Regions from separate parts of the Chryseobacterium metallicongregator genome, predicted to be linked through region 4. Evidence: riboswitches for the same ligand, from Rfam matches in the RefSeq annotation. Region 4 holds a riboswitch; each other region holds the start of a gene.
The links. A riboswitch is a leader RNA that binds a small molecule or an ion and turns the genes downstream of it on or off. The one in region 4 is predicted to bind cobalamin.

Region 1: it holds a riboswitch for cobalamin, as region 4 does, so the genes downstream of both, REB14_RS09995 (TonB-dependent receptor plug domain-containing protein) here and REB14_RS16205 (T9SS type A sorting domain-containing protein) in region 4, are expected to answer to the same signal.
Region 2: it holds a riboswitch for cobalamin, as region 4 does, so the genes downstream of both, REB14_RS10850 (acyl-CoA thioesterase) here and REB14_RS16205 (T9SS type A sorting domain-containing protein) in region 4, are expected to answer to the same signal.
Region 3: it holds a riboswitch for cobalamin, as region 4 does, so the genes downstream of both, metE (5-methyltetrahydropteroyltriglutamate--homocysteine S-methyltransferase) here and REB14_RS16205 (T9SS type A sorting domain-containing protein) in region 4, are expected to answer to the same signal.

The regions. Positions count from the first base shown of each region.
Region 1 covers NZ_JAVIXS010000006.1:308,604-310,808, forward strand. The annotation lists gene REB14_RS09990 (T9SS type A sorting domain-containing protein) at 1-590, shown strand, start outside; cobalamin riboswitch at 725-902, shown strand; gene REB14_RS09995 (TonB-dependent receptor plug domain-containing protein) at 935-2,205, shown strand, end outside.
Region 2 covers NZ_JAVIXS010000006.1:513,899-516,103, forward strand. The annotation lists gene REB14_RS10845 (DUF4932 domain-containing protein) at 1-623, opposite strand, end outside; gene REB14_RS10850 (acyl-CoA thioesterase) at 798-1,181, opposite strand; cobalamin riboswitch at 1,298-1,477, opposite strand; gene REB14_RS10855 (hypothetical protein) at 1,512-2,205, opposite strand, start outside.
Region 3 covers NZ_JAVIXS010000020.1:511,839-514,043, forward strand. The annotation lists gene metE (5-methyltetrahydropteroyltriglutamate--homocysteine S-methyltransferase) at 1-937, opposite strand, end outside; cobalamin riboswitch at 1,117-1,302, opposite strand; gene REB14_RS20235 (Lrp/AsnC family transcriptional regulator) at 1,498-1,959, shown strand; gene REB14_RS20240 (LytR/AlgR family response regulator transcription factor) at 1,983-2,205, opposite strand, start outside.
Region 4 covers NZ_JAVIXS010000015.1:176,715-178,919, forward strand. The annotation lists gene REB14_RS16205 (T9SS type A sorting domain-containing protein) at 48-1,154, opposite strand; cobalamin riboswitch at 1,218-1,409, opposite strand; gene REB14_RS16210 (esterase-like activity of phytase family protein) at 1,644-2,205, shown strand, end outside.

The sequences.
Region 1 (2,205 bases), on a different contig from region 4:
TCTGGAATGCGGTAAGTGGGCTTACTTATATAACCCATCCTAATGCTTCTTTCAGCTTCAAAGGAGGAGCAACAGGAATTTCTGCTGATGGAAAAAAAGTAATTGGGTATTACAGAGCATTTGGAGCACCTCCTATGTCAGGGGAAGGCTTTATCTGGACCTTTGCTACCGGAAGAATTAATCTGAATGATTATGCAGCATCTTTAGGAATTGCAACCAATGGAGTCACGATGGGGCTTCCTTTAGCAATTTCACAGGACGGAAAGAAAATTGCCGGATCAGGGACGAATGCTTCAGGTCAGATAATTGCTTTTTATCTGGATACTTCTGAATTCTTATCGGTGAATGATGCTGTAAAAGAGAAAAACAATATGAGGATCTATCCTAATCCTGTGACTGATATTCTATATTTTAAAGGAAAAGGAAAAATAGAGAAAGCTGAAATTTATAATATGGTTGGACAAAAGGTAAAATCATTTGATCATGTAGAAGAGCAGATTGATGTTTCATCCCTGTCAAAAGGAGGTTATATTTTGCAATATTCTGTAAAAGGAGTACAACAGGAGGCTTATAAATTTATAAAAAAATAACATATATAAATAGTAAAGTAGTGGGATGAATGGCTGTTTTCAATATTGAAAGCGGCCGTTCTTTTTTGTTATAGATCAAAAAAGATAATGTTTTTAAGGAAAAGCCTGATTTTTGGCAAATACATATAAAAAACTATCTTTGCAAAAATTTTGGTTTCCAGTATTTTGGAATGAAAAGGGAATCGGGTGTAACTCCCGGACTGTCCCCGCAACTGTAAATCGCAACTCAAGTTTCTGCAAAAAGCCACTGTTTAATAACGGGAAGGAGCAGAATGCGAAAGTCAGGAGACCTGCCGGAATTATAATTAAAAAACATATTGCTTTCGGAGGAAAAGTAAAAAAGTATGGATATAAAAAGATCTTTAGTACTGCTTTTTTCATCGTATGGCTGTTTTCTTTTTGGACAAGAGAAGGCCATCGATACTGTTTATGTCTTCGACAATCAGATGAATAGGGTGAAACTTTTTCATCCCGTAAAAATAATTTCAGCAGAAGATGCTGAGAAAAACTCCAGTAATCTTTCTGAACTTCTGAGATTTCAGTCACAGGTTTTTATCAAAGAAAATGGCCGTGGTGCTGTTTCTTCACCTTCTTTCAGGGGAACTACTGCTCAGCAGACTGCTTTTGTATGGAATGGAATTAATATCAATTCCAATTTTCTGGGACAGGGAGATATCAATAATATTGCCTTGTTCGGATATGATCAGATTGGTGTAAAGGCTGGAGGAGGAAGTGTAATATACGGAAGTGGTGCTATTGGAGGAAGTATTCACCTGAATAATACGCTTGACTTTAATAAAGGTTTCCATGGTTCTTTATTTTCTGAAGTCGCTTCTTTTAATACTTATAATAATTTTATAAAAGGATCTTACAGCAATGATAGATTCAGTTTCAAAGCCTCCGGAAATTATTCTGTAAGTGAAAATGATTATAAAGTAAGTGACCTGAACTATATCAACAGAAACGGGAGTTATTACAATACAACATTTAATGTAGGAGCATCCTATAAAATTACAAACGATCATAAAGTTTCTTGGCAGAGCCAGTTTTTTGATTCTTCACAGCGTTTTCCCGTGTATGAAGAAACGGGAACAAAAACGAAATATAAAACTCAAAGTGTAAGAAGCCTTCTTTCCTGGGACTGGAACAAAACAAAGTTCAGTAATTCCCTTAAAGCAGCTTATACAGAAGAGAATTTTCAATTTTTCGGTTCGTTAAATCAACCTAAATCAAGTGGAGGAACCGGGAAAAATTATATCTTTAAAAATGATTTTAATTATTTCCTGAATTCAAAGTGGAATTTTAATATCATCGGAGAGTTTCAGGTTAATAAAGGAGAGGGATATCAAAACGGAATATCCAGCGTCAGCAGAAATATGGGTTCTGTTTCAGGATTATTAAGATATTTTGCAACCAAAAACCTTCGTTTTGAGGGTGGATTCAAGAAAGATTTTGTGGAAGATATAAATTCTCCGTTGATGTACTCATTCTCAGGGAAATGGAATGCTGCAAAATGGTATGATGTAAGCTTTAATGTGTCAAAAAATTTCAGATTTCCGTCCTTCAATGATGTTTATTATGAACCGGGAGGAAATAAAGATCTAAGACCGGAAAC
Region 2 (2,205 bases), on a different contig from region 4:
ATATCAGGAAAATCAACGGTTAATGAGCTATTGATTTCTCTGTGGCAATTTTGTCCGCCTACTAAAGGAGAAATGGCGATAACATAGGATTTAGTATTTTTATTTTTAGGTTGTCCGGCAATTTTATCCAGGAATGCATAGGTATCATTGATGTAATAATACTCTTTGTAATTAGCAATTAAAGTATTATAAAACTGTTGATGATTTTTATAAAAGGCTCTGTAATTCGATTTCTTTACAAAATCATTGATAAGCTCCAGATTTTCATCTACTTCTTTAGGACCAAAGGAATTGAAAGGAAAGTCTCTTTTAAGTAAACCTTTTTCATCAAAAGAAAATGCATAGAAATCAGTTCGGAAGCCTAAGAATTTTTTCCAGTCTTTTCTTGAATAATTGACTTGTTTCAGCAGAGGATGATCTTTTACAGGTTCAAAATATGTAATAATTTCATCGTAATACGGTGGGATTTTCTGAACATCATAAGGATCTGTTCTGCCATATTCAGTGAGGGCCAGAATAATATTTCCCAATTCGTAACTTTCCGAAAGTTCAATTTTTACGTCTTTTTGTGCTCTTAATGAAATTGAAAGGATAAGGGTAATGATTAAAATAATCTTTTTCATGAAATATCGGTTCTTCTATAGTTTTTAGTGACAGCAATGTAAAAATAATTTTTTTGCCATGCTAAAAGTAAATAAAAAACAAATGAATTTCAATCAATTTTTGGCTGAGAAATAATATGTTGTTTTTGAAGGTGAAAATTTCGGGCGGCCAATGGCCGCCCGAAGCTTTATTATTTATAGTATCTGAATTGGTTTCTTGAATTCGTCAATCGCTACAAAAGTAAAATCACCTATAATTGCTTTTTCTCTTTCATAGGAATACATCTGCTCTGTGTAAATTTCAACGTTTACTTTCATACTGGTTTTTCCAACATATGAAACTTTTCCGATCAGCTCAACGATGGTTCCGGCAGGAATAGGTTTTTTGAAATCAATCTTATCACTGCTTACCGTTACCACTCTTTTTCTGGCAAAACGGGTTGCTGTGATAAAAGCTACTTCGTCCATCAGCTGCATCGCTGTACCTCCAAAAAGAGTATCATAATGATTGGTTGTATTAGGGAAAACCGCTTTAAAGATTCTGGTTTCGGATGCTTCAATTCTTTCTTCTGTAGTCATATATCATTATTAATTAAAGCGATAAGAAATGATATTAAAACAACAGAATAATGACAGGAACTTACAGAACTCCTGAAACAATCCATCAGATCAATACAACTTCAAATCGCGAAAGTTACATGTTTAAGAAAAAGGCAGGTCTCCTGACTTGTAGCATCATTTATCTCCTTCCCATGCCTCGCACAGTGGATCTTTGATAAAGATTTCAGCTACTTACAGTTGCGCGACAGTCCGTGATTTTCACACGGTTCCCTTTTAATCTGCAGTGATGCAGAACCAATTTCTGTGATGAATAAGTGTAAAACTTTTTCGGGTGCAAAAATAATGAATTTATTCCGGATTATGATAAATAATCTGGCTGATTACTCTTCCTTTCTTAATCGTCCAGAGTGTAGTGTATCTGTTTTCTCCTGAACCGTTTATCATATAAAGGAAAATATTATCGTTGTCAAGGGAAGTTACTCCAATGTTCTCAAAATCCATGGTAGGCTGGAACATGTTTTTAATGGCTTCTCTTACAAAAACAGAACCTCTTCCGGGTTGCTGGACTCTAATAGATTTGATTTCGGTCATTCCTTCAGGAAGATCATTCCCGATTCCCCATGGTTTCACTTTATCAATGGTGAGAATTTTTCCATCGGCATCTTTTTCCTTTTTACGGTATCCGGCATTGGAAGGATAAATATCAATCACTACTTTGCTTCTTTGGGCAGTAGGAATCTTAGGGTCAGAATTGTCAGTGAAAATAAGGGATTTTCCATTTTTAGATTTAGAAGGAGTGTAGGCAGGAAGCTGGTCCACATAGGCAATACGTCCTTTATTCACCATTCCTTCTTTATCAAGAGTTTCATAACGTACAAAAGGCTTGTCATCATCCTGTTTCTCCGGATATTTGATCCAGATCCACTCTGTTTCTCCTGGAGCAGGTTTTACATAAACAAAAACATCTCCTTTACGCATACGGATCTTGTCTACAATTTTTCGGTAGTCGTCTTTATGTACACGTACGTTGGCATATCCTTCT
Region 3 (2,205 bases), on a different contig from region 4:
TGATGAATGACAATGATTTCTCATAATCATTTTTCCAGATATTTCTACCGTCGATTACTCCTAATGAAAGGCTTAAACTTTCAGGAATAACATTCAGAATCTCATCCAGTTGTTCAGGATTTCTCACCAGATCAACATGCAATGTATTCACAGGAAGGGAAACAGCAAGTGACGCATTATCTTTTAATCCGTCAAAATACGTAGCTACAATAAATTTCAGTTTCGGGAAACGTTTTCTGATTTCGGCATACACAGAAAGATACGTTTCTTTGGCTTTTTCTGTTAAATCCAATGCAAGAAAAGGTTCATCAAACTGAATCCATTCTGCTCCCTGATCCTGAAGTTTAGTTAAAATCTCTGTATAAACAGTAAGAAGATTTCCAGCCAGATCCAATTTATCGAAGCCTTCTTCTTTTTCTTTTCCTAATAACAGATAAGAAACCAGTCCGATAATCACCGGTTTTGCATTGATTCCAGCTTGTTTTGCTCCTGCAAATTCATTGAAAATTTTATCTGAGCTCAGTTTAAACTGTTGATTTTTATAAAATTCCGGAACGATATAGTGATAGTTGGTATCGAACCATTTGGTCATTTCCATTGCGGTAATGTCCAATCCGTCTTTCTGATATCCTCTTGCCATCGCAAAATAAAGATCCAACTCAGTATTGTTCTTTTTAAGCACTACTTCATGATAACGTGTTGGAATTGCTCCTACTACAAGGCTCATATCCAATACCTGGTCATAGTATGAAAAATCATTACACGGAATAAGGTCTATCCCTGCTTCTTTCTGGATATTCCAGTTTTGGTTACAGATCGTTCTTCCGGTATTCAGAAGTTCTTCCAAAAGGATTTTACCTGACCAATACTGCTCGCAGGCTTTTTTAAGTTCTCTTTTGCTACCAATACGCGGATAGCCAAGGATGTGAGTTTGCATTTTTTTAAACTTTTTAATTAAACTTATTGGGAAAGTTCTTTAAAAGGCTTCGTGATGTTTTAGCAGAAGAAGATTCAGGAAAGTCATGACATAGCAGACAGTGTAATTTCCTTTAAAAAAGAAAATACTCAAATCCGATATATCATCTGTATGACCCCAAAGCTTCAGACCGCGAAAGCATTGTCAATTCAGTAAAGGCAGGTCTCCTGACTTGTAACAGTTTCCGTCATCCTTCCCGCTTTTGGCAGTGGATCTGCAAGGACAGAAACCTTTGGTGTGTTACTTACAGTTGCGCGACAGCTCGTGATTTGCACACGATTCCCTATTAATCTACCTTAAGTAAAACCTTTCCTGTTTGATGAAGTATCTGTAAAGAACTGTACTTTTACCTTTGACTATGGCCATCAGTAAAAGCTTTTAATTTTGTGTAAAATTAACAATACAGAATAAAACTACAACCAACATCAAATAATTAAGCAAATTAAACTTTATAAAATACAAATAGAAGAATATAATTCTGTACATTTGACTGTTTTAATCATTTAAAAGAATAATATTCTGTGGAACAACTCGATGATAAGGATTTGCAGCTGCTCAGGCTGCTCCAGAAAAATGCTAAACTGACCGTTAAGGAACTTGCAAAAGAAATCAACCTATCCACCTCACCTGTTTTTGAAAGGGTAAAAAGACTGGAACAGGATGGGTTTGTTAAAAGATATGCAGCCGTTCTTGATGCTGAAAAACTGAATCGTGGGTTTACTGTTTTCTGCCAGATCAAACTTAAAATTCATGACAGATCTGTAGGCTATGATTTTGTAAAAGAGATTTTAGAAATTGAAGAAGTTGCCGAATGCTACAATATCTCCGGAGATTTTGATTTCCTTCTGAAAGTTCAGGTAAGGGATATGAAGCATTATCAGGATTTTGTATTCAATAAGCTCGGATCTGTAGATTCCATAGGAAGTACGCACAGTACTTTTGTGATGGCTGAGGTAAAAAATAACCATGGACTCACCATTTAATGGAATAAAACCGGAAAACTCATTTATTCTTCAATCCATTTTCTGAAAGCAGATGTGTTGCTCTGGCTTGTGATAAGATGATCTTTCTGCCCTTTTATCTGAACGGAAAGTGTATTTTTATTGTACCGCTCTATTCTTTCAATATGATGTTTCTGAACAAGCTCACTCCGGTTGATCCTGAAAAAATCAGAAGGATTCAACTGCATTTCAATTTCTTTTAAAGTAGATTCATTCAACAGATGTTTT
Region 4 (2,205 bases):
TATATTTTACCCACATCCTCACAAAAAAGCGCCTCATGGCACTTTTTCTATTTCTTAACAATCTTATGGATCGTCGTATTTTCAGATGTTTTAATCTCCACAAAATAAACTCCTGAGTTTAAAGAATGAATATCAATCTTAGTAACCTGAGAAGTCATTATCTTCTGTCCTGTCACAGAATAAATATTCACTTCTTTCAGTTTCTCAGTCGTTTCAATCTGAATAAAATCACTTGCCGGGTTTGGATAAACACTGAATTTTTTCTTTGTAACTGAAGACACTCCTAACGTTAGCTGTGCTTCAGTTGGAGTAAATGGCCTTCTTTGTCCAAAGCTCAATCCAAGCCAGTCATTATTGTTTAGTTGGATCTGAGAAAGATTGGTTTTCGCTTGCCAGCTTGACAAATCTTTTCCCTTATACAATTTCCAGCTGTCTGATCCCGAAGTATTTCCAGTAAATGAATTCAATGCTAAATTAGCAATCTGATTGTTTGCTGATGTGAAGTTAAAATAAGAAGCTTGAGACTGAATCAGTTGTAACGCCTGTTCAGCTGTTATATTTCCGTTATATTTAATTCCAAAAACAAAAGAATTGGCATTTCCGTTGGCATTATCAGTTCCGAAATCAATAACGACAAGACTTTTATTAGTTCCGTTTCCCAACCAGTTAGTAACCTGAGATGGAGTAAGCCAAGCAGAACTGTAGGCTGGAACGGGAGGAGAGGGAGGAATATCATAATGATCAAGGCCGTATGTAACCCCATACCATTTTCCGTCCACCAAAGGAGTATAGCCTACACCATTGTTCCATGTCATGTTTGATGAACTGGATCCAGACCATGTTATCCAGCTGTCATCAGTAGTGGATGTGTGATGATTATAATTCAGAATAGAAAGATATCCTGTAGGAATGTCAACCTGTATTTTGGATTCTGCTGCCACAATTGCATTGATAAGATCTTCCATCATCAGGCCATCGCCGTCAAAACGATATCCCCATGCATAAGAATTGGGAGTGCTGTCATCATTAAAATCTGCAATGAAATACGCTTTTTTAGAACCTGTTCCTACCCAAAATTTAATGTCGTTTTCTGTGAATTGGGCTGACAATAGCTGCATGCAAAGCAGTAAGAAAAAAAGATAGATTTTCCTCATGATATAATTAATTTAAAGTTTTATTCCCGAAACTTATCTTCAGAGGAGAAATAATTCTTTCTCTGAATCTGGTGCTTTACGGCAGGTCTCCTGGCTCACATCTTACAGCTTCCTTCCCGGATTTTCAGGTCCAGTGGTATTTTTTGCGGTAAGTTTGAATAGTTTACAGTTGCGGGTACAGCTCAAGATTTGAATGGTATTCTCACCTGATTCCCTATTAATGAACATTGTTCAGCCCTAAAACGCTGCAAATATATCATATAAATTGGTGAGTCCGTTTTGTGAATTATTATTTTTTAAATATTCTTAAAAAGTTGATTTTCATATTGATTGGTTATTTAATCGGATTGTTGGTTTTTTATTTTTAAATCTGTTGTTTTTCTGTTTATCTTCTAATTATATTACCTGTTCCATTGTTAAAAAACAATTATCATTCTATTCAAGATCAGTTTACAATCAAGTTCTATTTTCGCAGCCATAAAATAGCATATGAAAAAATTACTATGGTCTGTGGGTATACTGGCTGTATTGGCATCATGTAAAAGTGATGACGATACCACAATGATTAATCAGGATATCAATTATTCCAAACTCCCTCAGGAATTTCCATTTACAAAACTGGCTACAATAAACGGTGTGGATGTTATTAACGGTGGCTTTGGTTCCGGAGCTGCGGCTCATCCTACCAGAAAAGGCGAATTCTATGTCATTACGGATAGAGGTCCTAATACTGACTTCCAGAATGGGAAAAAGTTTCTTGCTCCTAATTTTACTCCAACCATTATGCATTTTAAAATCAATGCTGACGGAAATGTAGAGGTAATCAAATATATTAAACTTAAAAATCCATCCGGACAACCTATTACAGGACTGCCAAATCCTGTAGGAATGGGAAGTACAGGAGAAATTGCTTATGATGCTTCCGGGAATGTCTTAGGTACTGATCAGTATGGCCTTGACAGTGAAAGTATTGTTGCAGCTGCTGACGGCACATTCTGGGTTTCTGATGAATATGGCCCACACATCGTACATTATAGTGCTGATGGAATGG